4 regions of the Sporosarcina sp. G11-34 genome follow, and region 2 is predicted to be linked to each of the others. Evidence: riboswitches for the same ligand, from Rfam matches in the RefSeq annotation. Region 2 holds a riboswitch; each other region holds the start of a gene.
What was found. A riboswitch is a leader RNA that binds a small molecule or an ion and turns the genes downstream of it on or off. The one in region 2 is predicted to bind S-adenosylmethionine.
Positions count from the first base shown of each region.

Region 1: linked by a shared signal. The riboswitch ahead of KSU66_RS18650 (methionine ABC transporter ATP-binding protein) and the one ahead of KSU66_RS02540 (carboxymuconolactone decarboxylase family protein) in region 2 are both predicted to bind S-adenosylmethionine.
Region 3: linked by a shared signal. The riboswitch ahead of KSU66_RS04635 (acyl-CoA dehydrogenase family protein) and the one ahead of KSU66_RS02540 (carboxymuconolactone decarboxylase family protein) in region 2 are both predicted to bind S-adenosylmethionine.
Region 4: linked by a shared signal. The riboswitch ahead of KSU66_RS00155 (aliphatic sulfonate ABC transporter substrate-binding protein) and the one ahead of KSU66_RS02540 (carboxymuconolactone decarboxylase family protein) in region 2 are both predicted to bind S-adenosylmethionine.

Region 1 is NZ_JAHNZW010000017.1:41,366-49,215, reverse strand. It holds gene gcvH (glycine cleavage system protein GcvH) at 4-384, shown strand; gene KSU66_RS18660 (toprim domain-containing protein) at 464-805, shown strand; gene KSU66_RS18655 (thioredoxin family protein) at 820-1,119, shown strand; SAM riboswitch class I at 1,174-1,278, shown strand; gene KSU66_RS18650 (methionine ABC transporter ATP-binding protein) at 1,370-2,395, shown strand; gene KSU66_RS18645 (methionine ABC transporter permease) at 2,388-3,056, shown strand; gene KSU66_RS18640 (MetQ/NlpA family ABC transporter substrate-binding protein) at 3,106-3,957, shown strand; gene KSU66_RS18635 (dicarboxylate/amino acid:cation symporter) at 4,102-5,328, shown strand; gene sufC (Fe-S cluster assembly ATPase SufC) at 5,587-6,363, shown strand; gene sufD (Fe-S cluster assembly protein SufD) at 6,382-7,689, shown strand; gene KSU66_RS18620 (cysteine desulfurase) at 7,689-7,850, shown strand, end outside.
Region 2 is NZ_JAHNZW010000002.1:83,411-91,260, forward strand. It holds gene KSU66_RS02525 (branched-chain amino acid ABC transporter permease) at 1-504, shown strand, start outside; gene KSU66_RS02530 (ABC transporter substrate-binding protein) at 587-1,801, shown strand; gene KSU66_RS02535 (ABC transporter ATP-binding protein) at 1,893-2,684, shown strand; SAM riboswitch class I at 2,987-3,111, shown strand; gene KSU66_RS02540 (carboxymuconolactone decarboxylase family protein) at 3,287-3,955, shown strand; gene KSU66_RS02545 (alpha/beta fold hydrolase) at 4,215-5,051, shown strand; gene KSU66_RS02550 (hypothetical protein) at 5,454-6,092, shown strand; gene KSU66_RS02555 (AAA family ATPase) at 6,227-7,567, shown strand; gene KSU66_RS02560 (hypothetical protein) at 7,557-7,850, shown strand, end outside.
Region 3 is NZ_JAHNZW010000003.1:80,070-87,919, forward strand. It holds gene KSU66_RS04600 (DUF3889 domain-containing protein) at 196-525, shown strand; gene KSU66_RS04605 (phospholipase) at 615-905, opposite strand; gene KSU66_RS04610 (methylated-DNA--[protein]-cysteine S-methyltransferase) at 1,047-1,547, shown strand; gene KSU66_RS04615 (amino acid ABC transporter ATP-binding protein) at 2,058-2,813, opposite strand; gene KSU66_RS04620 (amino acid ABC transporter permease) at 2,835-3,548, opposite strand; gene KSU66_RS04625 (amino acid ABC transporter permease) at 3,561-4,268, opposite strand; gene KSU66_RS04630 (transporter substrate-binding domain-containing protein) at 4,346-5,209, opposite strand; gene KSU66_RS04635 (acyl-CoA dehydrogenase family protein) at 5,227-6,405, opposite strand; SAM riboswitch class I at 6,779-6,883, opposite strand; gene KSU66_RS04640 (exonuclease domain-containing protein) at 7,072-7,850, shown strand, end outside.
Region 4 is NZ_JAHNZW010000001.1:27,101-34,950, forward strand. It holds gene KSU66_RS00135 (type 1 glutamine amidotransferase domain-containing protein) at 173-697, shown strand; gene acsA (acetate--CoA ligase) at 818-2,545, opposite strand; gene KSU66_RS00145 (ABC transporter ATP-binding protein) at 2,547-3,266, opposite strand; gene KSU66_RS00150 (ABC transporter permease) at 3,281-4,123, opposite strand; gene KSU66_RS00155 (aliphatic sulfonate ABC transporter substrate-binding protein) at 4,136-5,125, opposite strand; SAM riboswitch class I at 5,290-5,403, opposite strand; gene KSU66_RS00160 (DUF6241 domain-containing protein) at 5,626-6,162, shown strand; gene KSU66_RS00165 (FAD-dependent oxidoreductase) at 6,228-7,805, opposite strand.

The DNA of each region.
Region 1 (7,850 bases), on a different contig from region 2:
ATTATGAAAACACCAGTAGAGTTGAAATATTCAGAAGAGCACGAATGGGTTAAGGAAGAAGACGGTAACTACCGCATTGGAATTACGCACTTCGCACAATCTGAACTTGGCGATATTGTTTTCGTTGAACTTCCAGAAGTCGGAGATCAAATCAAGTCGAACGAGCCTTTCGGAAGCGTTGAATCAGTTAAAACAGTTTCTGAGCTCTATGCACCAATTAGCGGAAAAGTACTTGAAGTGAACGAAGAGCTAGAAGATAGCCCTGAATTCGTTAACGAATCTCCGTTTGGACAAGCTTGGATGATCGTTGTTGAACCATCTGACGTGTCTGAAATTGATACACTTATGACAGCTGAAGAATATGACAAAATGACAATCGAATAATTGTTGTAATGAGCGCCGGCGCTGTTTCGGCGTTTTTTACATTCCAAATGTAACGAACGCTAACCAAGGAGGACTCGTCGTGCCAGAACAAAGAGTGATAATTGTAGAAGGTAAATCAGATCGAAAGAGAATCTTAAGAATCCTGGCAGAACACGTGAAAGTAATTTGTACAAATGGTACCATTAGTTCGTATCAACTTGAAGAAATGCTCACACCCTATGAAGGATGGGAGATGTTTGTTTTTGTCGATGCCGATGAAGATGGTGAAAAACTAAGAAAATTATTCAAAAGGGAATACCCTTTGGCGATTCATATATATACTGAGAAAGTATACCGGGAAGTTGAGACGACACCTGATAGTGTTTTGGCGGCCGTCCTCTCAGCGGCACATATTGAGGTCCACTCTAAATTTTTGAAGTAAAGAAGGTTGAATTTATGGAAACATGGACACGAAAAGAATGGGAAACGGCTAGTATCAACTATGAAAAATCTTTGTATTATTTATATACCCCGATGTGCGGGACATGTGCAGTAGCATCTAAGATGATGACTGTTATTGATGCGATGAAGCCGGATTTACCTATTGGAAAAGCGGATTTGAATTATCTTGGGGACCTTGCGGTGGATTATGAAATTGAAAGTGTCCCGTGTCTGCTCATTATGAAAGATGGCGTGCTGCAGGAAAAAGTGTATGCGTTCCAATCAGTACCTGATCTTCTGATGAAAATAAATTGACATACTTTATAAGCCTATGGTAAGTTGTTACTAAGATTGAATTGAATATGTTAACTCTTATTGAGAGAGGCGGAGGGAAGTGCCCTATGAAGCCCGGCAACCATCACAATTGTGAAGTGGTGCCAAATCACCCACAGCGAATGCTATGGAAGATGAGAGATTGGACAAACGTAAATAACTAACTACTAACGTGAACCCTTTCTGCTCTTCTGCGGAAAGGTTTTTTTATTTTTATAGGAGTGGAAAATAGATGATTCGTTTAGCAAATGTAAAAAAACAATTTGGCCTTGGCGCAATAAGTATTGCAGCGGTAGATGATGTATCACTAGACATAACAAAGGGCGAAATATTTGGAGTCATCGGGTATAGTGGAGCCGGTAAAAGTACGTTAATCCGACTATTAAACGGTCTTGAGATGCCGACCTCCGGAACAATAGCGATTGGCGGTTTAGAAATTTCGTCGATGACCGGAAAAGAGTTAAGGGAAGCGCGCCAAAAAGTAACTATGATATTCCAACACTTCAACTTGCTTTGGTCGAGAACAGTGAAAGAAAATATTGCATTTCCGCTTGAAATTGCCAATGTACCGAAAAGTGAACGAGAACGAAAAGTGGCTGAACTTATAGAGATAGTAGGCTTAAGTGGTCGTGAAAACGCGTATCCATCGGAATTGTCGGGTGGACAAAAACAACGCGTAGGCATTGCTCGTGCGCTGGCAAACGATCCCGAAGTCTTATTATGTGATGAAGCAACCTCAGCGTTGGATCCAGAAACAACGGATTCTATTTTAGATTTACTGACGGGTATTAATGAACGACTCGGCTTAACAATTGTGCTCATTACGCATGAAATGCATGTCATTCGGAAGATTTGCCACCGGGTAGCGGTAATGGAAGCGGGTAAAGTTGTTGAGATGGGAAATGTTCTGGATGTATTCCAGTCACCGCAAGAACCAATTACGAAACGGTTTGTTTCTCAAATTACGGAACCTGTGGAAGCGAAACAGGCGATCACGCACATTATTGAAGAATATCCAAATGGTAAACTTATAAAGTTAGTGTTTGTAGGAGAACGAACGGAACAACCAGTACTTGCAAGCCTCATTCGTAAATTTGATGTTGAGATAAACATTGTGCAAGGAAATATATCACATACACATGGCGGCGCATACGGGACGCTTATTCTTCATTTAAATGGTGAAGCCCCGATTGTACAAGAAGCAATCCATTTTCTAAACGAAGAAGACGTACGAACAGAGGTGATCAGCAATGATTGAAAATCTATTTCCAAACGTCGATTGGGCTAAGATGTGGAATGCGACAGTAGAGACTATATATATGACGGCGATTTCGACTCTACTTACATTCATTATTGGGCTTGCCTTAGGCGTCTTATTATTTCTTTCAGGGCCAGGGCAATTATGGTCAAATAAGCTAATTAATACAATTTCAAATGCGTTTGTTAATATCTTTAGGTCGATTCCGTTTATTATTTTGATTATCTTGCTGATTCCATTCACTAAATTATTGTTCGGAACAGTGCGTGGTCCGGATGCGGCTCTGCCAGCGCTAATCATAGGTGCTGCCCCGTTCTATGCAAGAATGGTCTTAATCGCATTGCAAGAGATTGATAAGGGTGTTATTGAGGCGGCAAAATCAATGGGCGCAAAAACATCTACGATTATTTATAAGGTTTTATTACCAGAATCAATGCCAGCCCTTATTTCTGGAATAACCGTCACTTCAATCGCACTTGTGGGCTATACGGCGATGGCCGGAATTATAGGTGCAGGTGGTCTGGGTACGCTAGCATATATGGATGGATTCCAACGCAGTCGGGAAGACGTGACGATGGTCTCGACAATACTAATATTAATCATCGTTTTCATTGTTCAATTCTTTGGAGATATTGCAGTAAGAAAACTTGATAAACGATGAAAGTCAGGTAAACCTGCTTACATAAATTGATAAATAGGAGAGATGCTAAATGAAGAGGATATTACTAATCGCATTACTCGCGTTCGGTGCACTGGCACTTGTCGCATGCGGAGCAGCTGAAAAGGATAAGGAAGATACAGGTTCAGGCGATGCTAAAGAGAAAACAGAGGATGTTAAACTAGTTGTTGGCGCATCCAATACACCGCATGCCCTTATTTTAGAAGAGGCAAAACCGTTGTTAAAGGAAAAAGGAATTGACCTTGTTATTGAACAATACACAGAATTTATATTCCCCAACCAAGATTTAGAGTCCGGTACTCTTGACGCAAACTATTTTCAACACGCTCCTTATTTAAATGCACAAATTAAGGATCACGGCTATAAATTTGTGAATGCGGGAAGTATCCATATTGAACCAATTGGTGTGTATTCGAAAAAATATCAATCAATAGACGAATTGCCAGATGGCGCGGTTATTCTAATGAGTAACTCAATTACAGATCACGGGCGTATACTTGCAATGCTTGAAATAGAAGGACTTATTACACTTGATGAAAAAGTAGAGAAAACGGCTGCTGAAGTGAAAGACATCATTGAGAACCCAAAGAATCTTGTGTTTGAAGCAGATTACGATCCTGCCTTAATGCCAGAACTTTATAAGCAAGATGAAGGTGACGCGCTATTAATTAACTCGAACTTCGCGATTGATGCGGGATTAGACCCAATCAACGATTCGATTGTTCTCGAAGATACAGATTCACCTTATGCTAATATTATTACTGTAAGAGAAGGCGATGAAGATAACGCAGAAATTAAAACATTGCTTGCAGTCTTAAGATCTAAAGAGATTCAAGATTTCATATTAAAAGAGTGGGACGGTTCAATCGTTCCGGTTAAATAAATAAAGTAACCCCTCCGATTATATTATAATTGGTGGGGTTTTTACGTTTATAGGCTGAAAAATAAAGATGTTGTTCCAATAGCGAAAATATTGTGGTATTCTTAGCTCTTATATACATAAAAGTAATAAGAGGAGGACTATATTTTGAAGAAGTTGGGACTTATATGGCGTATTATTATTGCAATAGGGCTTGCCGTCATTCTTGGTTTACTTCTGCCGAACATTCCTGTAATTGGTGAGGCATTTACAAGTTGGTTTGTCAGTCTTGCCGCAACATTTAATATGATATTTGGTGGGTTTTTGAATTTTATCGTTCCACTAATTATCATCGCTTTCATCGCACCAGGAATTGCAAAGCTTGGTAAAGGATCCGGGAAACTTCTTGGAATAGCGGCATTAATTGCTTATGCCTCTACAATAGCAGCGGGTATTCTTGCTTACTTTACTGCGTCCACGTTATTGCCTAAGTTTATTGGCAGTGTTGGAGAAGGGAATATTGAAGATGCGGCTCGTGTGGCCGGAGAAGCATTTTTTGAACTTGAAATGACACCAATTATGGGTGTTATGTCTGCACTTCTACTAGCATTTTTATTTGGTATCGGGATGGCTTCTATTGGTAGTAAGTCATTGCTAGATGTATTTGAAGAATTTAATGTGTTAATTGAGAAAGTGATTACTTTCGTTATTATTCCGTTATTACCATTTCATATTTTCGGGATATTCCTTAACATGACATATACTGGAGAAGTCGCCAGGGTACTTTCTGTTTTTGCGGTTGTATTCGCGATGATTATTATTCTTCACCTTGTCATGCTTACAATACAATATACAGTTGCGGGTTCTGTTTCAAAACAAAGTCCATTATTCTTAATGAAAACGATGGCGCCGGCTTATTTTACAGCTCTTGGAACACAATCGTCTGCGGCAACTATTCCTGTTACATTAAGACAAGCACGTAAAACAGGTGCATCGGATAAGGTAACGGATTTCACAATTCCCCTTTTCGCAACGATTCATCTATCAGGTAGTACAATCACGTTAGTATCATGTTCAATCGGCGTCATGATTATGAATGGTGTCCCAGTGGAATTCAGTTCATATCTTCCATTCATCTTCATGCTAGGTGTCACAATGATTGCAGCACCAGGTGTTCCGGGTGGTGCGGTTATGGCGGCAGTAGGTTTACTTAGCACGATGCTAGGTTTCAGCGAAGCAATGGTTGCGCTTATGATTGCACTTTACATGGCGCAAGATAGTTTTGGAACAGCAACAAACGTCACGGGGGATGGTGCACTTGCTATAATCGTTGATAAGTTCACTAAAGATAAAGGTGACAAATCGATTAAAACGAACCTAAAGACTGAACAGTAAAAAAAACACGCAGGCCGGTACAGTAAAATGTGCCGGCTTTTTAAATTGTTTGTATTCTCAGTAAGGGATAGATAAATGAAAATGGGCGAAGACTAGCAGTATGTATGTAAGAAGTCTTGAATTAAGGGCAATCAGTTGGTAGAGGAACATTTCTCAATGAGTTGCATGGTGAAGCTTTATACGTTAAGATTAGAATGATACTAAATTGAGAATGGGTATTGGATATCTATTCGACTTTATTATATTGGAGGTATTGGAATGGCTACTTTAGAAATTAAAGGTCTTCATGTAGAAATTGAAGGCAAAGAAATATTAAAAGGCGTCGATTTGACGATCAATACAAATGAGATCCACGCAATCATGGGTCCGAACGGTACAGGTAAATCTACACTCGCGCAAGCGATTATGGGACATCCCAGATATGAAGTAACTGCAGGAACAATTACACTTGACGGTGAAGATGTACTTGAAATGGAAGTTGACGAGCGTGCAAAAGCAGGTCTCTTCCTAGCAATGCAATACCCAAGTGAAGTTACAGGCGTTACAAATGCCGACTTCTTACGTTCTGCAATAAACGCAAAACGTGGTGAAGGTAACGAAGTTCCTTTAATGAGTTTCATTCGTACCCTAGATGCGAAAATGGAAACGCTTGAAATGGAAGAAGAAATGGCAACTCGTTATTTAAACGAAGGTTTCTCTGGTGGAGAGAAAAAGCGTAACGAAATTCTCCAACTTATGATGTTAGAGCCTAAATTTGCAGTGCTAGATGAGATTGACTCTGGTCTAGACATCGATGCATTGAAAATAGTTGCAAAAGGTATTAACGAAATGCGTGGCGAAGGTTTTGGTTGCCTAATTATTACGCATTACCAACGTCTACTTGACTACATCACACCAGATCATGTACACGTTATGATTCAAGGTAAAGTTGTTCAATCGGGTGGTGCCGACTTGGCGCATAAGTTAGAAGCTCAAGGATACGACTGGCTCCACGAAGAACTAGGTATTGAAGACACTGTAGAGCAAGAAGCTTAAGAGAGGGGACTATTCAAAATGACGGTTGAAACGAAATCGGTAATGACCGAGCAGGATGTCCGTTCCTTTTCTAAGAAAATGAATGAAGCCGCGTGGATGACAGATTTCCGTGCAGATGCATTTGCGAAATTGGAACAGCTTCCTATGCCAACACCAGATAAAACAAGAATTACACGATGGAACTTTACGGATTTTCCTATCCATGCGGTAGAAAGTCCTGTATATACAGCACTAACTGAACTACCTGAAGAGGCACTTTCGCTCTTTGACACTACAAAAGAAAATAACGTTTACGTACAACATAATAATACGCCTGCATTTGTTTCCTTGTCTGAAGACTTGAAAGCAAAAGGAGTTATCTTAACAGATATATTCACAGCAGCACGCGAACATAGTGATCTTGTTAAGAAGTATTATATGACGGACGGCGTAAAAGTAGACGAGCATAAATTAACTGCATTCAATGCGGCATATATGAACGGCGGCGTATTTGTGTACGTTCCGAAAAATGTCGTTATTGAGGAACCAATTCAGGCATTGTTTTACCATGATGATGAAAAAGTATCACTCTTTAACCACGTTATCGTAGTTGCAGAGGCGAATAGTTCATTGATATATATCGAGAACTACATGTCGACAGTGTCAGAATCAAAAGGAAAAGCAAATATTATATCTGAAGTATTCACGGGTGATAATGCACAAGTAACTTACGGTGCAGTAGATGTGCTTCCAGTAGGATTCACAACTTACGTAAACCGCCGTGGTGTCGTAGGTCGAGATAGCCAACTTAACTGGGCGCTCGGACTTATGAATGACTGTGATACGATTTCAGAAAATATCACACATCTTGTTGGAGACGGTTCTCATTGCGACATGAAAACAGTTGTTGTTGGACGTGGAAAACAAATTCAAAACTTCACAACTGAAATCATTAGCTGGGGGAAAAACTCTAACGGTATGATTTTGAAGCATGCTGTCGTAAAAGACGAGTCAACTGCGATCTTTAACGGAATCGGTAAAATCACTAAAGGAGCAACGGGATCTAACGCTGAACAAGAATCACGTATGCTTATCCTAAGTGACCGTGCACGTGCAGATGCAAACCCAGTTTTACTCATTGCAGAAGATGAAGTAACAGCCGGTCACGCAGCATCTGTAGGTAAAGTTGATCCGCTAGAAATGTTTTATTTAATGAGTCGTGGAGTATCAAAAGAAGAAGCACAACGCCTTATCATTCACGGATTCCTTGCACCAGTCGTAGCCGAATTAAAGGTTGAAGGTGTTAAGAAACTGTTGACGGAGGTTATTGAAAGGAAAGTGCGCTAATGCTTAGTAAAGACATCCGCAAACATTTTCCAATTTTAGCACATGAGATAAACGGGCATCCGCTCGTTTATCTTGATAGTGCTGCGACATCTCAAAAACCGCAGCAAGTCATAGATGCAATAAGTAACTATTACGAACATGATAACTCCAACGTTCACCGC
Region 2 (7,850 bases):
CTTATATTCACAGCAATCTATGCTACAAATCTTATACGGACTCGAACTGGACGCGCGTTTTTGGCGGTACGTGATCGTGATGTAGCAGCACAAATTATGGGGATCAACTTATTTAAATATAAAATCATGGCTTTTGCAATTAGTTCATTTTTTGTTGGAATTGCAGGTGCTCTACTTGCGCATTATACGATGATTGTAAGTCCTGAGCTTTACGGAATGCATGTGTCCATCGAATATTTGGCCATGATATTAATCGGGGGATTGGGCAGTGTACTTGGTTCTATATTAGGAGCGGTCTTTATTACGCTGTTACCTGTAGCGCTAAGTATCGGGGTAGACTCTTTGACATTATTCATGCCCGATTTGTATCAAATCCTTTCTGCATTTAAAGAGTTTGTATTCGGTATTGTAATCATTTTGTTCCTAATCTTTGAGCCGGGTGGACTGGCAAATATGTGGAACAATATGAGGAGCTACTTTAAGTTATGGCCGTTTTCATATTAAATGATTGGAAAATCGAAATCGCTTACAGGAAAATGTATGTTGGTTTCTTTCCACATAAAACTAAGGGGGAAAAATTTTGAAAATGACTAAGAAAAAAATCGTAGGTTTATTCGCAGGATTCATGTTGCTACTAGGGCTTGCTGCTTGTGGTGACGAAGAAAAATCGGATGGCGGCGCTGCAGAAGATGGCGTTCGGACGGTAACAGTTGGTGGGCTTTACGATATTACGGGTGGAACTGGGGATGTAGGAACACCTTATGCTGAAGGTGAACAAGCTTTCTTCAAGCATTTAGAAGCAACAGGTGGTTTTGAAGGAATTGAGATTAAACAAATTGGAGAAGATTATGCCTATGCGATTCCTGAGGCACAAAAGATTTACCAAGCACTGCGTGATAAAAATAAAGCGTCTGCAATACTTGGTTGGGGAACAGGTGATACAGAAGCGCTACGTCAGCAAGTCGCAAACGATAAACTCCCGTATGTATCCGCTTCTTATTCAGAAAACTTGAAGGACTTGAAAGAAAGTCCATATAACTTTCTTGTAGCTGCATCTTATTCGGATCAAGGTCGCGCGATTTTGAAATGGATAAAAGATAATCACGAGGGTGGAGAGCCGACAGTAGCATTGCTTTATAATGATACAGCATTCGGACGTTCACCAATTGAAGATATTAAAGATTATGCCGCTGAAATTGGCATTGACGTTGTGGATGAGCAAGTAATTGACGTTCAAGCAACTGAAGCACAGTCTCAATTGTTAAATATGGAAAAGAAAAACCCGGACTATGCAATTATTCAACAAACATGGGGAGCAACAGCAACGATTTTACGTGACGCAAAAACACTAAATATTGATACACAATTTATTGGTTTAAACTGGGCTTCTGGTGAAGGTGTAATTGACATTGTTGGTGAAGATATTGCGGATGGGTATATGGCAATCCTTTCACATGCATTTCCTTATGAAGACTTCCCAGGAATAGCAGATATAAAAGAGTACTTGGATAAGGAAGGTAAAACGCTTGATGATATTGATCAGAAATTCATCCAAGGATGGTCTGCATCAAAAATTGTCGCAGCGGGTATCGAAGCAGCAAGCAAACTTACAGACGGTGAGATTACGGGAGAACAAATTCGTGCTGGTCTTGAATCACTTAGCGATTATGATATGGGTGGATTGGGCGCAAATGTTAGCTTCAGCGCAGACAACCATGCAGGAACAGAGCAAACACGACTTGGCGTTGTGAAAAACGGTAGGTGGGAGCAGTTAACGGATTACTTCAGCTATAAGGAGTAAGCATACGTAGATACGCTTAAGAATGATCATGGGAGTAGCAGATGATTCATTTGCTACTCTCGCTTATTTCTTTAGAAGAAGGGGGATTTCTATGCTCCACATTAAAAATATTGAAGTCGTGTATTCGCGAAACATTCTTGCGTTAAAAGGAATGTCGCTTCATGTTCCAGAAGGTAAAATTATTGCGTTGCTCGGTAGTAATGGAGCAGGCAAGTCGACAACGTTAAAAGCAATATCGGGCTTGCTTGCAGGTGAAGATGGGCAAATTACGGACGGCACGATTGAGTATGAAGGCCAGAACATTAATAATACGACGCCGGACATTATTGTCAAAAATGGGATCTTCCAAAGTATGGAAGGTAGACGTGTATTTAAAAACTTAACGGTTGAGGAAAACTTAATGGCAGGGGCTTATACACGAAAAGATCGAAAGCATTTAAAAGATGATATTGAAAAGATTTATATTTATTTCCCGAAACTAAAAGCACTTCAACACCGAAAGTCCGGATTTTTATCGGGTGGTGAGCAGCAAATGCTCGCGATTGGTCGAGGAATTATGGCCAAACCGAAGTTATTGTTATTGGATGAACCATCTTTAGGAATTGCGCCTCTCCTTGTTGAAGAAATATTTCAGAACATTAAACAGATTAATAAAGACGAAGGCACATCTATTCTAGTTGTTGAGCAGAACGCGAATGTTGCGTTGGCGATTTCCGATTACGGATATATTATGGAAAATGGTCGAGTTGCGATGCAAGGAGATGTGGATTATCTGTTGTCAAACGAAGAAGTACGCGAACATTATTTAGGTGTTGGAAAAGAAGGCGAGAAAAGCTTTAGGGAAGGTAAATCGTATAAACGACGTCAAAGGGTTGTGTGGTAGAAATAGAAAAAGTAAAACCGCCTCAGAAATGTGGCGGTTTTACTATGTAACATGCGGCACTACTGGGCAATCCCCAGTTGGATTAGGTGTAGTATTATTTTTCCACGTTCCGTCGAAGGGGCCCCTGCACGGGACAGAGAAGTGCCGCGTCTCTGTGACTCTTAGTCTACGCATCTTTGCCAAGAAATATACACTTACGATAAAGTTTTAGAAACTTATTATTAACTAGTCTTACAATTTAGACTTGATATTTAATTCTGTTGTGTTATGATAATCTTAATGCATCCTAATTGAATAGTATTTCCTTATCTAGAGTCGGGGGAGGAACTGGTCCTTAGATCCCGCGGCAACCCTTGTTTAGCTGAACGTTCAACTAAACGAAATGGTGCCAATTCCAGCAAGCTTATTTAAGCTTGAAAGATGAGGGAGAGCTTGATTTATAAAATCAGACCTCTTCCTTATCGGATGAGGTTTTTTATTATTTCAGAATGGATGCCATTCATCATAATATGTATTACGTTTTAAACCAAGTTTTTCAATTGGTTAAGTTAGTGAATTGGTATGGATGAAACAAACAAAAAAACTATATGGGGGAATACAAAATGACTACAACACAAAAAACAGATAGCCTTTATCAAAAATCGAATTTTAACCGAATCGGGGAGCTAGGTAAGCTTGCACCGGAACAGTTTTCATCTTTTATAAACTTTAATAACAAAGCTTTGGCTGAAGGGAAGTTATCTGTAAAACTAAAAGAATTGATCGCAATCGCAGTTGCACATGTGACTGGGTGCCCATATTGCATCGATGTTCATGTAACGGCTAGTAAAAAAGCAGAAGTTACAAAAGAAGAAATCGGAGAAGCGATTTTTGTTGCAACGGCGTTAAAAGCAGGTTCGGCATTTGCACACGGAGTGAATGCATTAAATTCATTCGATGGTCAAAACGATGATGAGCTTTATAAAGCATCTTACTTCAATCGAATTGGCGAATTTTCAAAACTGAATGGCGATGTTTTTAAAGCGTTTATCGACTTCGATCAACAAGCTTTGAAAGCTGGGAAATTGACTGTTAAAGAAAAAGAACTTATCGCAGTCGCAGTCGCACACGCAACAGGTTGCCCGTATTGCATCGATCTTCATACAAAAGCGGCAAAGAAAGCGGGTTCAAGTTTGGAAGAAATCGCAGAATCAATTTTCGTTGCGGTTGCACTAAAAGCAGGAGCAGCATTTGCCCATAGCGTAAATGCACTTGAGGCCTATACGGAGTAATTCATTCGGTGTAACAGATGAATAAATTAAAGCCAACCATATTTGATAATGGTTGGTTTTTTTCTTTTTAAATTGTCATAATTCCGAGCGATACATATACGTTGTTTTTTAAAATTCATGTTATAATAGTTTTGTACGGATAACATTTTATCTGTTTTGAATAATCAGTGGTATTTAGCGATTAAAAGAATAACCACTATTAAAACTCATTTATTAAAAAAATTTACACACCTATATAAAGGAACGGGGAGAATTTTATTTGTTACATTATCAAACGCATGTTTTAGGTCCTGATCATGATTGGGTCGTATTCCTTCACGGACTTGGTGGTAATTCAAACATTTGGTACAAGCAAGTAAAGGAGTTTAAAACCCATTTTAACCTTCTTTTTATAGATTTAAAAGGTCATGGTGGATCGGTGGATCATCGGCCTGAATTACTGGAGTACACAGCGGAAGTACTAACGGAAGATGTCGTTAAAGTATTGGATTTTTTATCGATTGAAAAAGCCCATTTTGCCGGGATTAGTTTAGGGTCCGTTATTTTACACGGTATGCATATTTACGCTCCGCATCGTATTAAGAGTATGATTTTAGGTGGAGCAATTATCCGGTTTACAAGGTTTGCCCGGGTGCTGCTGAAAACAGGTGATTTAATTAAAGGGCTCGTTCCTTATATGTGGCTCTATAAATTATTTGCATGGATTCTTATGCCGAAAAAACATCATCAACAATCTAGAAACTTGTTTATAAAAGAAGCGAAAAAGCTTCGGAGAAAAGAGTTTATTCGTTGGTATAAGTTTGCCTCTACAGTACCTGTAATATATCCTCAAATAGATACAGAGAAATATCTGATTCCAAAAACATACATTATGGGCGACCAAGATTATATGTTTATAGGACCTGTTCGAGAAGATACTGTGAATGATAAAGCGGCGACTGTACATGTTATTGAGAAGTGTGGCCATGTATGTAATATTGAAAAGTATAAAGAATTCAACCGTGTTGCAATCAATTTTTTCAAAGAACGGGTGCAAGAAGAGAAGAAGGAAGTTCCTGTACCCAAACCGATTAGACGATTAGCGACAATCGGATAAAATCCTAGTCAGACAAGTTCGTTCTTGTCTGGCTTTTTGTATTTCTAGGGGTTCTCGAAACCCTTTGATACCAACACATGATATGATTAAGGAAGAAAGAAAGTAGTATATATGTTGAAATGAAGATTCTCCCTAAAAAAGAAAATCGCTGAATCGGCTCCCTTTCCGCGGGCGTTGCCTTAGCCTCCTCACTACGCTGCGGGGTCTAAGGCCCACGCTATTCCCGCAGGAGTCTTGCCTCATTCAACGATTTTCGGGGTGTACTGAAAGAAGTTATTCCTATTAAAGCACGAATCTAGCGGGAGGTATTCCCAAGCGCCAAGCGGTTTTGATCGGATGTTTATTTTAATATATAACTCCTATTTTTTTATTAATTTGGAATTAGTATGAGGAGGAAAAGTTATGGATCGTAAAAAGGAACAATTATTTAAGTACTATTACAATAAATTTGTTGAAAGGAGTTTTGACGAAAAGGATCTTTATAGTTTCCTACAATTAGTTAGGGAAGATGCCGAAGATATTCAAGTGATAAAGGAACTTGGTGATTTTCTTGGAAGCCGAGGAAAAAGCATGGGGTATATAAGAAGGCATCTTGAAGAGTGCGAGGAAATAGCGAAAAACTTTAGTAAAAACAATAACAGAAAGAAAATTGAAGATGTTTTTTCATTCAAAGAAATCCGAAATGGTTTTAATGCGTTATTTCTTAAACATGGTTTAAATAAATTGTCTGCTGAAATAATTAATGACTTTGTTTTATGTATTATTTCTTTAGCTCAAAGCATTTCGTTTACGCCAGATGAAACGAAAAGGAATGCAGGTTATTTAAGCTTTGCGGTTTCGAGTAAAGAAATCTTTTTGATGGGGAATATAAAAGTTCTGAACAAAGGTCGATATATTCCCGTTACTTTCCAAGTGATGGCGGCAAATAATATTTATGAAGATGTAACGCCGCAGGATAAAGACGATACGCCTTATCTTTTCAATGATGAATTAATGGAAGTTATTAATATAGATAAAGAGTTAGTTATCACATTTCTTTAAAGGAATCATGCAATTGCATAGTGGGAAGATTCGAGTCGGCCATATGAATGGTTGGCTCGTTTTTCTTTTGAATAGTTCGCGACCTACAAGACCATATTAGGAAGTAAATGTGGTTAGTTTGTAGGAGGACTTTCATGACTTGTGTAGTCAAAGTAACTAGTGTTGAAATTACCAATTTGAAAAATGTAAGGAAGGGTAAGTTTCATACAAATTCAAGTTTTGCTACGTTGGAGAAAGCGGACGTCATTGGATTTTATGGACAAAATGGTTCGGGGAAAACAGCTGCTGTGGAAGCGTTTAATTTGTTGAAAACTTTATTGTCAGCTAATCATGATGCTCCACTTCCAAAAATTACGTCGAACTTACTCTATTTTAACGAAAAGTCCATTAGGTTGATGTTTCAATTTATTATCGAAAATCGATTAGGTGAATTTTTCGTTGATTATACTGTTTCCTTATCACCGGGGAGAACGAAATACCGAGTCGTCAAAGAAGAAGTGTCGTACCGGGAAAACAAGGGAAATACATCGTTTATATCTTTAATTTCAAAGAATGACAACGAGATTTTGATTGGAAATAAAAAAATACAGGAAATGAGTGAAGCGGATCGAGTTTCAGTGATGGTAGCCAATCGAATGGCTGTCGGTAACTCCACTTCATTTGTCTTTAGAGAAGAGTTAAAAGAAGTATTTGAAAACTTATTTGAAGAACATGAAACTGAACTTATGAAAAATATTTCGATTAATTTTAATAGCGATTTACACGTCATTGATACAATTCACTATGGTCTCCTAATCGCCAATTTGATTATGCCTTTTAGCGTTCATTTGGAAAAGAAGCGCGGACATATCCCTTATGAGATGCAAGATACGATGGTGCTACCGATTGATTTGTTTGAAACGATTGACCAAGTAGTGAGGCAAACAAATATTGTGTTACAAACCATTATTCCGGGTCTTCAAATAAAGATTAGACAAATCAATAAGCAAACGTTAAGTGATGGAAATGAAGGGGTTCGCTTTGAGTTTCTTTCAAGAAAAGGGGAGATTGAACTTCCCTTACGAAGCGAATCGGAAGGTACGTTGAAAATTATTTCCATTTTAAGTACGCTCATCGCTGTGTACAATAATCCAAATGCGTGTGTTGTCATTGATGAGCTCGATGCGGGTATTTTTGAATATTTACTTGGCGAGATATTGGAAGTGCTAAATGATAATGCGCAAGGTCAACTTTTATTTACTTCTCATAATTTACGTATATTAGAAGTGCTTCCAATTCGAAACTTATGGTTTACGACGCTTAATGAAAACGATCGATACCATCAATTAAGAGGCGTTGAAAGGTTAAACAATGCGCGCGATGTCTATTTACGGGCTGTACAATTAGGTGGTCAAGCCGAAGAAATCTATGCAGAAACCAATCTGTATGATATTAAAACGGCATTTAGAAAAGCTGGTATTCCACATGACAATTAACAAAAAGAAAGTTGTGTTATTAATTGTCGAAGGAGGCTGCGAAGAAGTCTTGCTAAACAATCGGTTGCGTAGCCTTTTTGAGCAACATAATATCCGTTTTCATATCCAACACGGAGATATTTTATATGATTTGAGCAAACCGGACGAACCGATTAAGTCCGTAATTGGGAATGCTGTGAAAGAATTTATGATGAAAAGTAAATTTCGCCCGGAAGATGTATTTTGTGTACTCCATATTATTGATATGGATGGGTGTTTTATTCCAGAAGACGCGATTGTCATT
Region 3 (7,850 bases), on a different contig from region 2:
TATTTGACTTTGACTATTTTTGATCTTAACTAAATTATACACTGACCTATTTAGACCTACAAGAAATTTGCTTATATAACTATTAGGAATCTTAGTTCTATGTGGAATAAAAAGTAGCCCTTTGATTGGCGGATATATGTAGGGAATGATTTCAAGTAAATTACTCATCCTAGAAAGAAGGAGATGGGTTTGATTATGCGAAAAACTTTTATTGTACTTGGAACGTTTATCATCGTTAATTCGTCGCCAACACATATCCCGACAATTTCCAATATACAAGAGGCAGTTCCAGCCTACGCTAAGTGGGGCAAGCTCGCGATAAAGGAGACACATGCAAAATATCCGAGTGCGAAAGTTATTGATTATTTGCATGAAGGAAGCGAATCTAAAAGGGATACGACAATTGAAAAGTTTAAGCTTTGGTTAAAAGATGGCGATAAAGAATTCGGTGTTTTTGTAAGAATCGAATATACGACTGAAACTGAAAAAGTAATTGCTATTGAATTTCAAGAAACCTCTAGATAATCGACCATAGTCCAAATAAAACAGATCGCCAGATTTCACAAATCGGCGGTCTGTTTTATACTTTATATATAGGTATCTTTTACTACTTGTTACCAGCGATAAGAGTTGCAACTAAAAAAAGATTGTAGTTTCATATAATTATAAAGAAGACGAGCATGTCTTCCTTCTTGTGTATATGGATTTATATTTGAGTAAAGGCGATCGAGAAATTCTTGGTCACAAACACATGGATGGACACCCATTTGGTAACACTCATCATGGGCTTTGCAGGCAGCATCTACCTCATTTATAGGCGCACCGGGTCCACTACAACCGGGCCCGCACCAGTTATAGCCTGGCAAGATACAAAAACGAAATCTATTATTTCCCCTCCTTAGCAAAACGAAACCCTCCTTCTACCGACTTTTTGACTACATACTATAAACTATTCAAAAGGGTAGAATAATGTATAAGCAATTGCTTCTGTATTTTGCAATTCGTTATTAAATCGATGACAATATAGATAAGTAGGGGGCGACAGAATGGACAAGAAAATCGTTTGGACACGGCTGAAGCATGGCCAATTGAATGTATATATCGCGGCCATTGAAGAGGGACTTTGTTATCTTGGAACGCCAGATGAGGATTTTGATGACCTTGAAAAATGGGCGAAGAAGCGATTGCCCGGGTATGTACTAATTGAAGAGGAAAAAGCGATACAATTTTATATGACAGAACTGATTGAGTATTTGGATGGGAAACGGAAAGAATTTACAACGCCTATTAGTTTACACGGAACACCTTTTCAGCAATCTGTTTGGCGGGCATTGGTAGACATTCCTTTTGGTGAAACGGTATCGTATACGACTATTGCGGAGCGTATCGGAAGGCCGACTGCTGTGCGCGCTGTTGGAACGGCAATCGGTGCAAATCCGATGTTGATCATTGTTCCTTGTCACCGGGTTATTGGGAAAAATGGCTCATTGACGGGCTTTCGTGGTGGGTTATCGATGAAGGAGCAACTGCTAAACCTGGAGAGGTAAAGAATCGTTGATGTTATGTGAGTCGATTTCATAATTCCCTATTTTAACTTAAAATACGAATGATAATGGGGTTTTAAGTTTTATTGTTCATTAATATAGAAGGCGTTCCGTTGATTGGAGCGGAGGGCGGCGACTCCAGTGGGAACAGCGCGAGCTGAAAGCCCCGCAGGAATGCAGTGACGAGGAGATTGAAGCTGTGCCCACGGAAAGCGTCCGCCCGAAGCGGAAATCAACTTTGTTCGTATTTCAACACTAAATCTTCTATTATGAAATTAACTCATATAGGTTGAACTTATGATTCCATGTAAAGTCCGGCGGGGGCACCTGCCGGGTAGCTGAAGCGATAAGATAAAAGAGGGATGTAGTTCAATCCCTCCCGGACAGCGGTTTTCTATCCTGCTTATTGCGGAGGCATCCACAATAAGCCAAAATGTTATAGTACGAAGAATCCTTAATCCGTCCATATTTTGCTTAATGAATACTGCTATAACTCGCTAGAAATAGAGTTTATTAAATATAATAAGTAAAATCTTCTGGTAAAACCCTTCTTAAAAACTTCTGTGTTCGTTCTTCTTTTGGATTAACGAAAATCTCCTGTGGTGATCCTTCTTCTACAACAACTCCGCCATCCATGAAGATGACTTTGTTTGCGACGTCCTTTGCAAACGACATTTCATGTGTGACGACTAACATAGTTGTTCCTTCTTTTGCGATATTTTTCATAACCGTTAGCACTTCACCGACTAATTCAGGGTCCAATGCAGAAGTTGGTTCGTCAAATAGAATGATGTCTGGATTTAAAGCAACTGCCCTGGCGATACCAACCCGTTGTTGTTGTCCACCGGATAATTCACTAGGGAATGCACTGTACTTTTCAGAAAGGCCTACTTTATCCAATGCTTTTCTTCCTATTTCATCGGCTTCTTTTTTGGGTATTTTCCTTCCGATAATAAGCCCTTCAGTGACGTTTTCCAATGCAGTTTTATTGTTAAACAAATTATAACTTTGAAATACAAAAGCGATTTTTTGCCGAATACTATGGATTTGTTTTTTCGATGCGGTTTTAAGATTGACGTCAATATCCCCAAAAAATGCATGGCCTTGATCCGCTTTTTCGAGGAAGTTTATGCATCTGAGTAATGTTGTTTTACCTGAACCACTTGGGCCAAGTATGACGACTACATCGCCTTTATCGATTGTTAGGTCAACGCCTTTTAACACTTCTGTTTTACCAAATGATTTATGGATATTGCTGATTTTTAACATGCTTTGGCCTCCTATTTCACTTTACGCATTTGCCGGTTTATATTTACGTAACCTTTTTTCATAGAGTTTAAATGCATATTCCACTAACCCACATAAAATTAAATAAACTAAAAAGATATCGATGTATGCCTCGACGTAATTGTATCCAACATTGGCGGCTACTTTTGCCTTTAGTGTAATCTCTTGCAGGGACATTGCGTAGCCTAAAGACGTTGCTTTAATGAGGTTGACGGTTGCTGTACAAATATTTGGCAATGCAACAACGAGTGATTGTGGAATGATGATCCTTCTAAATGCTTGTGGATTTGTTAACCCGACTGACTGGGCGGCTTCTAATTGTCCTTTATCGACTGTTCCAAGGGCCGAACGAAACACTTCGATTAAAACGGCTGTTGTATTCAAGGAGAAAACAATGAATGCATACCAAATCGGGTGTACATCGTAAATATTCATAGTGATATTAAATTTGGTGAAAAACGAATCGAGTAACAGGGGAACGCTACTGTATACAATGAAAATTTGAATAATGATCGGCGTTCCTCTTACAAAAGAAACGTATATTTGTGCAAAGCGATTTAAAATCGGAATACGATTGATTCTTGTAAGTGCTAGTAAAAAGCCAAGTGGCAATGCAATGAGTAAAGCGACGGCCGTAACGGCCAAAGCGATAGGGACTCCAGACAATGCGACAAAAAATGTATCTACTAAAAATTTATAATTAAGACCTTCTGACACGTTTTCACCACCTTACGTCGTTTTTATTACTGATTTCCCTTTGCTAAATACTTTTTCTAACTTCAAGAAAAATTGTTCAATTGCAATTGAAATTACCCAAAAGATAACGGCAAGTGCGAGATAGATTTCGAGTGCATGGGCATCGTAGTTATTGGCGATAATAAGATTCGCTTTCCCAACAACGTCAATTAGTCCGATTGTATAGGCAAGGGAACCTTCTTGAAGCACCGCAAGTAAACTGTTTCCAATGTTCGGTAAAGCAACGACGAAAGCTTGTGGAAAGACGATTCTTCTGTACGCCTGTGTGTTGCTTAATCCGACACTTACGGCGGCTTCTAATTGTCCTTTATCAATCGATTCGTAGGCGGATCTCATTACCTCCGACATGGCGGCCCCAAATTGTAGGGCAAACGTGATGACGACAAATACGGCTGTATGGACATCGTTAAGGTTTACGCCAAAATTATTTCCGATTGCTGGAATGCCATAATAGATAAGAAATAAAAGTACGATAGATGGTGTACATCTCATGATTGTCGTATATCCATTCGCTATTTTCCTTGCGAATGCATTTTTCCCGATTTTTGCTGCCGCAAGGACGAAGCCAAGTAGTGTTCCAAATAATACGGATAGACTAGCCACCATAAATGTGACCTTTAAAAAGGGGATTAGCATTGGAAGTGAATCCCATATATAGCTTGCATCAAAGTATTTCTCCATGCCTTCACTCCATTATTATTTTAGATTAAAGGCTGTTGGGGTTATGTACACCCAACAGCCTTTTAAGGTCTTTCTACTTACCTTTTTACTTCATCCAATACTTCAAATAAGTCTCTACCGTAAAACTCTACAGTTAAGTCGTTGGTCTTCTTTTCTTCTTTCAGCTGTTTGACAGCCTTATCGTAAGCATCCGCAAATTCCTGTTCTTTTTTATTGAACAACGGCCAAGTTTTAATAACCGCGAATTCGTTGTAAACGACGTTATCTATAAAGTCATGGAATGGACCGTCTTCTGCGATTACTTTCTTTTCGAAAGGACCTTCGATCATTACACCACCATCTACACGGCCCTCATTTACCCATTGCACAACTTCCACTGAGAAAGCGTCGCCAGCTACGAGTTTGACTTCGTTGTCTGGGTTGGCTTTATTGTATTCGTCTATGACCGTGTACTGGGCATTGTTTGCAGCGATAGGTGCTAGCGTAAATCCAGCATTTGCAAAATCGGCCAGTGTTTTTATATGTTCGTTTTCTTTCTTAACTACGAGTCCGGCACTGCTTAGTCCAAGGAATTCTTCTGGGAAGATAAATTTCTCCGTGCGTTCTTCCGTCCAGAACGCATTTTTGACGCCGACTTGATATTTACCTTGTTCGACACCGATGAGTAAGTCATCGCTTGTTGTCCCAATGTATTCGAATTCATACTCCGGAATCAGTTCATCAACCAATTTCATTACTTCAACATCATAGCCAGTGGGGTTACCTTTTTCGTCTAACCAGGACATTGGTTTTGATGCTTGATCATAGGCAACTTTCACTTTTTTAACGTCCGTGTTATTGGTATCTGTCCCGGTAGTTGCTTCTCCCGCGCCACATCCCGCTAAAATAGTTGTCAAAGCGAATCCAAGCGCTACAAGTTTTAAAAGCTTTTTATTTTTCATTATAAAAATCTCCTTTTTTACGCGTGAATCGCGTTTTTTGTTTTATCCTGTTCAATCGCTGATAATGCTAACTTTTTAATGGTCATGTCATCCATTGGGGGATTGTGTAAGCCCGCCCGTACGTCGCGATAATACCTTTGGAGAGGGTTGCTGCGTTGAAGGCTTTTTGCGCCTACAATTCGCATCGCTTTATCGACAATCGAAACGGCTGAATTTGTTACTGTATGTTTCGCTACACCGATTTCATTGGTCAGGAACGCTCTGCGGGATTCGTCGTCATAGATTTCCGCCACACTATAAAGAAGATGTCTCGCTTGAACTAACGCCAAATCGATTTCACCTAGTAGCTGTTGGACATTCGGCAATTGGCTAATGGGTCCATTTAAGCTGTTTGGTGAATGGGTATTTGCAAAATGTACCGCATAATCACGCGCAGCTTGTGCAATTCCGAGATAACACGCGGGAATGTGAAGCATCCAACCATTCGATATAGGACCGCCACTTGGTGTTTCGGGAAGCTCAACAAGTTTAGATTCATCGACTGTTACGTTGTTGAGCACAAGATCGTGGCTTGCTGTTCCTCTCATGGAAATGACATCCCATGTTTCTTCAATCGTTATTCCTTCCAAATCTTTATGGAGAAGGAAGAAACCTACTTTTTGCTTTTCTTCAATCCATGCGGAAGTTAGAAAATAAGTTAATACAGGAGAGGCAGTCGTGAATATTTTACGTCCAGAGAGCACCCAAGAATCACCGACTTTTTTTGCATTTGTTCCAGGGCGACCTCCTCTTGTTGGACTGCCGGTTTGAGTTTCACTGACCGAGCGATTCACTAGCGCGCCATTTAGCACTTCTGTTGCGAAGAAGTTCAGGCTTTCCTCCTTCCAAAGTTTTTTCTCGAAAAGTTCACCTACAACTCCTAGATTCCAGCCAATGGAAAGGGCGGTATTTGCGTCAAAACTAGCTAACGTTTCTTGAAGTAATACCAAATCATAAACCTTTAGTCCTTCACCGCCATAAGCTGTAGGGAGTGTGCTACTTGTGTAGCCAATGTCAATTAAGTCTTGAATATTCTCTTCGGGGAAGATGGAAAGTTCATCAATTTGAGCCGATAAACTTTTAAACTTTGTTTCTTTCTCATGTAACTTTTTCAACCATTGCCTTTGTTGTTCCGTTTTCACAAATAAGTTAATCATAATAGTCCTCCTCGTATTTAGAAATGAAAGTAGATGCTTTCGTTTAGTATATTCAATAATTCCTATTTGTTTAATAGGTTTTATAAATAAATGAATCGAACGTAATTTGTTAAGAGGCGATTTGGGTATACTGAAAGACTTCAATGATGATTGCTTTACCAAGCCGTTGATTTCCGTTCCGAGCGGACGCTTTCCGCGGGCGGTCCGTGAGCCTCCTCGCTTCTCTGCGGGGTCTCACCTGGACGCGCTTTTTCCGCTGGAGTCGCCGCTCTCCACTACAATCAACTAGGTGTCGCATTCTTTAGTTCAACCTATATAGTTATAAAAAATACCCCTTTTCAAGAGAAAAGAGGAATCCGATTTTACACTACGGCTCTTATCTTCCAAGAACGTTCTCTTGCTGGATTTAGCACCTTTCAAGGATACAGAGGTTGCTGAAGCGTCATCGGGCCAGTCCCTTAGCTTCTCTAAATAAGAAATATGAAGTTGTTGGTACTTACTTTAAGCTATGTATTTGGCCTTGTCAAGAGTCTAAGTATACTATTTCCATAGGTATTATATAAATTATTATAAGACGTGATTTTTCAGTCACGGGTTAGTACGTTGATGGGCCACCGTTATGATAAACTGAGGGGACCGGATAATTATTGATAGGGGGTACTTCAAATGGACTTTATAGCGATTGATTTTGAAACCGCAAATGATTCGAGAGCGAGTATTTGTTCAGTCGGTATTGTCATAGTTGAAAAGGGTGTTCTTAAAGAAGAAATACATACGTACATAGATCCGCAGGAAGAGTTTATGTACTTCAATACTGAAATTCACGGAATTACCGAGGATATGGTTCAAGGTGCACCAACTTTTGAAGAATATTGGCCGGAATTTAAAACATTGATTGAAAACAAAACGCTGATTGCACATAATGCGAGTTTCGATATGAGCGCCATGCGTTATGCGTTGAATTTATTTCACGAACCATATGCATCGTTTACGTATGGTTGTTCTTATGTTTTTTCCAAAAAGGTGTGGCCTTCGCTTTACAATCATAAGCTTTCCACAATGGCGGATTATTTAGGAATCAGCTTCAAACATCACGATGCATTGGAAGATGCCAGAGCAGCGGCGTTAGTGACATTAGCCGCGTTGGAGAATAGTGAAACGGATTCACTCGAAGGGTTATCAGATATGCATAACTTACAACTTGGCGTACATAAGTATGATGGGTATACACCCGCTGGAACAAAGAAAAGAAAGAAATCTGTAAAGGCTCCAACTTCGAAAACGGGGATGGATGAATCGCACCCATTATTTAGCGCGAATGTTGTTTTTACAGGGAAATTGCAATCTATGACTCGTGGGGAAGCGTCACGACTTGTCGTGAAATGCGGTGGAATTTGCAAGAATAACGTGACGAAAGATACAAGTTATTTAGTGATCGGGGACTA
Region 4 (7,850 bases), on a different contig from region 2:
ATATGACCCAGTAATATTTTTTCATTCAAAAAACTTCATGTACAAAACCCATTTTTCTTGGTGCCTTAGGCTTGTCTTATTTCCCTACTATTCAGTATTCCAAGGCTTTCCATTTCAAATACCTTCATCCCAAATGGTATGGTAGAGAAAACATACATTGGAGGGAATCATAATGCGATTAAATGATAAAAAAGTAATTGCTCTCGTTGATGATGATTTTGAGGACTTGGAACTTTGGTATCCAATCTACCGCCTTCGCGAAGAAGGTGCAGTGGTTCATTTAGTTGGAAAAGAAAAAGATAAAACTTATATTGGAAAATATGGTGTCCCTGCAGTTTCTGATTATGACTTTTCGCAGATCCGTGCTGAAGATTATGATGCGATTCTTGTACCAGGCGGCTGGGCACCAGACAAACTAAGAAGATACGATGAGGTCCTTGAATTTGTTCGAGTAATGGATAATGCCAAAAAACCTATTGGACAAATTTGTCATGCCGGGTGGGTTCTGATTTCTGCTGACATCTTAAAAGGTAAAAAAGTGACAAGTACACCTGGAATTAAACACGATATGATAAACGCTGGGGGAATTTGGAGCGATGAAGCCGTTGTAGTTGATGGTCATATCGTATCAAGCCAACGTCCACCCGATTTACCACCTTATGTAAAAGCTTTTGCTGATCTATTAGCAGAAAAATAAATCAAATTAAAAAGTGGGCGTCTAACCTATTCTTGAGTAGGTTAGACGCCTATATTCTATCTAATATCAACTCTTTTAAACAGTTGCGGTCATGAATAGTAAAAAAAGTTAAAAACCAGATTAAATTCCTACCTTTTCAACTCGTCTAGCGTCTAGTGTTTTGGCTTCTCTCGCTTTTAATTCACGGCGAAGAATCTTTCCGCTAATTGGTGTTTTGGGAAGCTCTTTAATAAATTCAATTTCCCTTGGAGATGCATGCGCCGCGAGTCCTCTGCGAACAAATAGTCGCAACTCCTCTAGTAGCTCTTCACTTTCTTTATATTCCTTCGATAATACGATAAAGGCTTTAACAATTTCTCCCCTTATTTCATCTGGCTTTCCAATAACACCTACTTCAGCAACTGCGGGATGTTCAATTAGCTTACTTTCCACTTCGAATGGGCCAATACGTTCACCTGAAGAATTTATCATATCGTCACTTCTCCCTTGGAAAAAGACATATCCCTCATCGTCTAGCGTTGCCAAATCTCCAGATAAATACCAACCTTCGAAAGGAAAATAAGTAGTATATTTGGCTGAATCCTTCCATACTTCACGCATGATTGCTGGCCAGTTTGCTCTCAATGCCAATTGACCGACTGCTCCATTTTCCAAGATCTCGCCCTCATCACCTAAAATAGCTGCTTCTATTCCTGGAAATGGTTTTCCCATCGATCCAGGCTTAATCACATCAGAAGGTAAATTAACGATTAACTGGGCACCGGTTTCCGTCATCCACCACGTATCATGAATTCGATTGGAAAGTACTTTAATTCCCCACCTGATGACTTCGGGATTTAGTGGTTCCCCAACACTTAAAATATGCCGTATTTTTGAGAGGTCATAATTTGACGTCAATTCGTCTCCTTCCGCCATAAGCATTCTAAATGCAGTCGGAGCACTATACCAAACGTTTACACCCGTGCGTTCTAATACGTCGTACCATTCTTCTGCACTGAATCTACCTCCGTGAATGACCGTCGTTGTCCGATTAAGCAATGGAGCAAATACACCATAAACAGTCCCTGTCACCCAGCCCGGATGTGCCGTGCACCAATATATATCATCTTCCTTTAAATCCAACACCCATCTCCCAGTAATATACTGTTGAATCATTGCCCGATGTGCATGAATGATTCCTTTAGGCTTCCCTGTCGAACCGCTTGTATAGTGGATATTTAATCCGTGATCAAGATCCACCCACTCGATTATATCGTCTTCTATTTCTATGTTTCTAACCTCGGCAAATAAAGAAACTTCATCATCAATGCATTCTTCCAATTCCGCAGCGATAAATACCGTCGTCAAGGATGGTAATTCTTTCCGTGGAACCCGCTTTAAAAGTTCTGGCGATGCAATTAAAAATGTCGCTTCACAATCATAAATCCGCTCTTTAACCGCGTCTTCCATGAATGCTTCGAAAAGCGGTCCCACAATAGCACCGAGTTTAATTGCGGCAAGCATAGCAATATGACAATCCGGATGTTTCGGTAAAAATACGAATACGAAATCCCCCTTTTTAACACCGTGTTTTTTTAATACTGTCGCCCAATGATCCGTTTTTTCTTTCAATTCACTATAAGTTAGTTTAAATTCTTCATTTTCTCCAATATAATGAAGTGCAACCTGTTCGCCGAACCCTTCATCTACGTGGCGGTCAACGCATTCATACGCCATATTCACTTTTCCTGTAGAAGACCAACTAAAGTTCGACTCTATTTCCTCCCAGGAAAAGTCACTTCTATTTGGTAAATCATCAGTAATATTATAATGTCCTTTATTCGGATAAATCACTGTTTGGTTTCCCATTTTACTCGACCACCTTTCCTAATTGTAACAAATCAAGAATCTCCGACTTTTTCCCAGCCAGAAATGAACTTCCGCGATCCCTTGGCCTCTTTACTTCGACTGATAACTCAGCCTGCAATGTTCCGGGTTGACCGCCGAGAATGAGGATCCGATCGCATAAATATAGTGCCTCGTCTATGTCATGTGTAACGATTACCATCGTTGATAAACGCTTCTTTTGGATTTTCAATAGTAAATCTTGTAATTGCATTTTTGTAAATGCATCTAATGCGCTAAAAGGTTCATCAAGAAGGAGTACATCTGGTTGACCGATTAACGCACGAGCAATCGCAGTTCTTTGTGCCATGCCGCCCGATAAGTCTTTCGGATAATGTCCCTTAAAGTCAGTTAGTCCAACCAGTTCTAAATAATCTAGCACTTCCTTTTTTTCATTTTGCACATCTTTACTTCCAAATAAAATATTTTCTTCGACACTTAGCCAAGGCATAAGTCTAGGCTCTTGAAAAATCATGCCTACAGGCTGTCTACCAGCCTTAGCAATTTTGATTTCACCTTCATAATCCTTATCGAGTCCCGACAATACGCGAAGAAGTGTGCTCTTCCCGCAGCCACTCGTTCCCAAAATGCCAACAGTCTCTCCTTCTTGAATAGAAAAAGATATATCTTCAAAGCCAGCAAGCCCATCATTGAATGTTCTTGAAGCCTCTCTCACTTTCAACATATTTCCCACTCCCCTTAAAGTTGATTTTCCAAATTATCTTGCCATTTCAAAGCACGTGCTTCCCATCCTTTTAATAAACTATCCGTTATCTTCCCAAGTACTGCGAATAATATAATACTAGCCATAATTAGTTCGGGTGAATAAGTATTCTGACCTACCACAAGTAGATAGCCAAGTCCCTTGCTAGCGCCCATCAATTCAGCAGCTACAACGAACATCCATCCTAAACCAACGCCGCTACGTAATCCCACGAAGAAAGACGGGAGTGATGCGGGTAAAATGATTCGGCGTACAATCTGTAATGAAGTAAAGTGATAAATCCTTCCAACCTCTATTAGCTTACGGTCTACGCCCTGTATTCCAGAGACAATATTTAAATACACCGGAAAGAAAACACCCACAGCAATTAGTACAACTTTAGAAGATTCGCCAATCCCCATCCACAATATAAATAATGGCACCCAGGCTAATGATGGGATTGATCGGAATGCTTGGATTAATGGATCAAGAAGCTCTTCAAACCATTTGAAATAGCCAACGATTGACCCCAAGACAAGTGCTGCAATCGTTCCTGCAAAAAAGCCGACAAATACACGGAATAAAGTAATCCCTATATGACCCCAAAGCACACCTTCATTTCCCATCTCGATAATTTTGCTGAATATAGTTGTAGGAGCGGGAAATACATACGTATCAATTAAATTTAAGCGAGCAGTTGCTTCCCATACGACTAATAGAATTATTGGCAATAGCCAACCTAGTGTGTATCCCCGAATCTTTTTTGCACTCACCTTAACTTTAATCGACTTTTTGGCTTTCACTTTCAAAAAATCCTTCGCTTCAGTATTGACTGTCATACGGCAACCCTCCTATTTTGAATTTAAGACCTTTTCCGCAAATTCTTCATTTATTAATTCACTTACTACTTTTTCAATATTTACATCTTTTGTTATTACTTTTTCAGAAACCAATACAGCACCTGCTTCTTCTAATGCTTGAATTTGTTTTTCACCAGGCAAAGGATCGGAAAAATCATTTCGCTCAATACTTTTTTCAGCGACTTCCAATTTCATACCTGATTCTCTAGCCAGTATTTCTGCTGCTTCAGAAGGATTTTCTTCAACCCATATTCGCGATTTCTCATACACTTCGATTACTTTTTCAACAATATCCGGATGCTCCTCAGCAAAATCTGTTCGTACATTTAGTGTTCCATAAGTATTTTTGTCATGATCTCGGTAAAATAAATTCGCTCCGGAATCAACTTCAGCACTAGCCATATGTGGATCAAGGCCTGCCCATGCATCTACCTGACCCGTTAGAAGTGCGTTCGCCCCGTCTGAATGCTGTAAGTTAACTATTTCTACATCCTTTGATGACAGTCCCACTTCTTGTAAAGAACGGAGAAGGAAAATATAAGGGTCTGTACCTAAAGTTGCAGCAACTTTCTTTCCTTTCAAATCTTCCACTGTTTTTATCGAAGAATCTTCGGTCGTTACAAGTGCAGTCCATTCAGGTTTCGAATAAATATAAACTGACTCTATTGGTGAACCATTCGATTTGGCAATCAATGCTGCGGCACCTGCCGTAGATCCAAAATCAACACTTTTAGAGTTTAAAAATTCTAGTGCCTTATTACTTCCTTGGCTAAGAACCCATTCAACTTCAATTCCTTCACTTGCAAATACCTCTTCTGCCCATCCAAATTCCTTAAGCGCCAAACTAGTTGGTGAATAGTACGCATAATCCAATACAACTTTTTCAAGCTTTTTCTTTTCTTCCCCTTTTGCTGATGAACAACCTGTGAGGATTAATGACGCACCAACCGCTACTAGAATAAATGCAATAATTTTCTTCATTGTAATCTCCCCTTTAATTGTTTTGTATTTCTAAACAGCTTCCACAATAAAAATATACTTAACCTATAAGAATACTAGGTTTATAAATATGAGGATTACCCGCTAACATAAAAGAGAACGATAAAAAGCCCCCTTCTAATAAGAAGAGGGCTTAAAGATTCCTCCTCTTATCTTCCAGATTCAATCGAATCTGTAGGATGTAGCACCTTTTCAGATATAAATACCTGTTGGTTGCCGGGCTTCATTGGGCCTATCCCCTCCGCCGCTCTTGATAAGAGTATTATTTAATTTTAAATGTGCTAGTTACTAGTAATATTATTGATTAGCAGTTATCATACAACACACCAGGTTTAATTGTCAACACCTTCTGATAATTAGGCCTATTCTTTTATTTTTCCTTAATATAGAAATTAAATATTTGATAGCAATGAATGAATCTACCAAACATAATTACTTAAATAAGTTATACTAGAATATGGGATAGGAGGTGTTTAATAATTATGAAAAAAGTTGTACTATCTTTACTAGCTATTGCCTGTTTGGTAGCCATTGTCTTTGGTAGTCAATGGCTATTAAATAAAAATAAAGAAGAAGAAATCACCACTGCAAGTGCTGAAGAAATTGCCGCGGGTAAGTCTCCTCAGTCTAAAGAAGTACCAGGTGCTCTTCCCACCCTTGATATTAATAGCAGCTCATCTCAAGATGAGGTAATAGCCGTCATGCATAAGATGACCCACCAGAAAATTATAGCCAATGATAAATGGGGGGCTCTACTTATGACTCAAGAAAATATAGTTACTGTTCATGAAATTATTGAACTAAGCAACTATCCTAATAAAAATGAACTGTTAAAAATTACTAAACGATGGATAAATGGGGATTTTACAAGTGTAGATAATGATCATAATATCATTTGGACACTTCAAGGTGGATCAATCGGAAAGGCACAAGGTATTATGACACCAGAAGAAGAAAGATGGTTTATTATTCACAATTTTGGTGAAGAGGTTGTTGAAGATTGGATGCATAATCAATAATAATTGGCTTTAACTAAACATCAAAAAAACAGCAGTAGAAGTTCACTGCTGTTGATTTTTAGACGTTAATAACCAGAGTCATCTGATGTTAAATTATCAATCATCTTGTAGTCATACTTCTGAAGTGGTTTTTCGGCTGGGCCTTCAATCACCTCACCCGTGTGTTTGAATCTAGAACCGTGACACGGACAGTCCCAAGTACGATCACCGTTATTCCATTCAACCTCACAACCTATATGTGTGCAGGTGGTATCGACAATATGAAGTTCCCCGTCGTCATCTTTATAGGCACCTTTTCTGTGCCCGTCCAACATAATAACTGCCCCTTCACCATTTTCTAAACTCTCAGGGCTTGTTTTAGGTGAATCAAGCTTTCCTTTTATTAATTGGCCAACGACATTTGCATTCTCTTTGAAGAAATTTTTCAAACTCGGATGTGCATAGAATCGGGCAGGTTTATATAATTCTTGATAATTGTTCTCTTTGCCTACTATCATATCTTTAAATAACATCGCAGCAGCGGTTCCATTGGACATTCCCCATTTTCGAAAACCTGTCGCAATTAATATATTGGGTTGTCCCGAAGTAATTTCCCCGATATAAGGAAGCTTATCCAGTGTGACTAAATCCTGTGCGGACCAGCGGTAAACAATCTCCTCAAGCCCAAATACTTCTTCTCCGAAGCTTTCCAATGCCTTATAATGTTCCATCGTTTCTATACCTTGACCAGTCTTGTGACTCTCACCGACAATTAAAACCAATTCCTCACCGTCTACTTCGACAGCGCGAAGTGAACGGTTTGGCTCATCGGCACTAATATAAATTCCACCCGGGAACTTTTTCTTGGTTTTAACAGCAAGTGCATAGGAACGGTCTGCATGCATTCTTGTAGAATAAAGACCTAGCCCCTCATAAAACGGAAAATGCGAACAAACAAGCACATGCTTAGCAGTGACTCTTGGACCCTCCTTTGTTAAAACAGTTGGATTCTCCCCAGTCTCAATATTTACCGCAACTGTATTCTCAAAAATGAGCCCTCCCTTGCCCTTGATAAGCTTGATAAGATGAACCAAGTATTTAGTCGGATGAAACTGAGCCTGCCCTTTCATTACAAGTGCTTTTTCTATGGCAATATCAAAAGGTATCGTATCCACTAGTCCCCCATCAATTCCTAGTTTCTCATAGGCCTCTGCTTCCTTTACAACCTTTTTCGCATATTCTTCTGTTGTTGCATACAAGTATGCGTCTTGATTGCTAAAATCGCAATCAATGCTTTGCTCATTCACGGTCTTTTTGATAAAGTCTAACGCTTCTTTATTTGCTTCATAATATAATCTCGCCTTACTTCTACCCAAATTATGAATAAATTCATCATATATTAAATCATGTTGGGCTGTAATTTTTGCTGTCGTATGCCCTGTTGTTCCATTCATTAATTTCCCTGCATCTAACACAGCAACCTTAAAACCTTCATTTACTAAGAGGTAGGCGGAAGTAATTCCGGCGATCCCCCCTCCTACAATTACTACATCAACATTTAAATCTTCCTCTAAACTCGGGTACTCGGGAAATTCAATACCGGTTCTCCAATAGGATTCAGTGTATTCGGGCAACTTTTCATTAGCATGATTATTATGGGTCAAAAAATATCCTCCATTCAGAACTCAGATAGTTTTAGGTTTCCCATA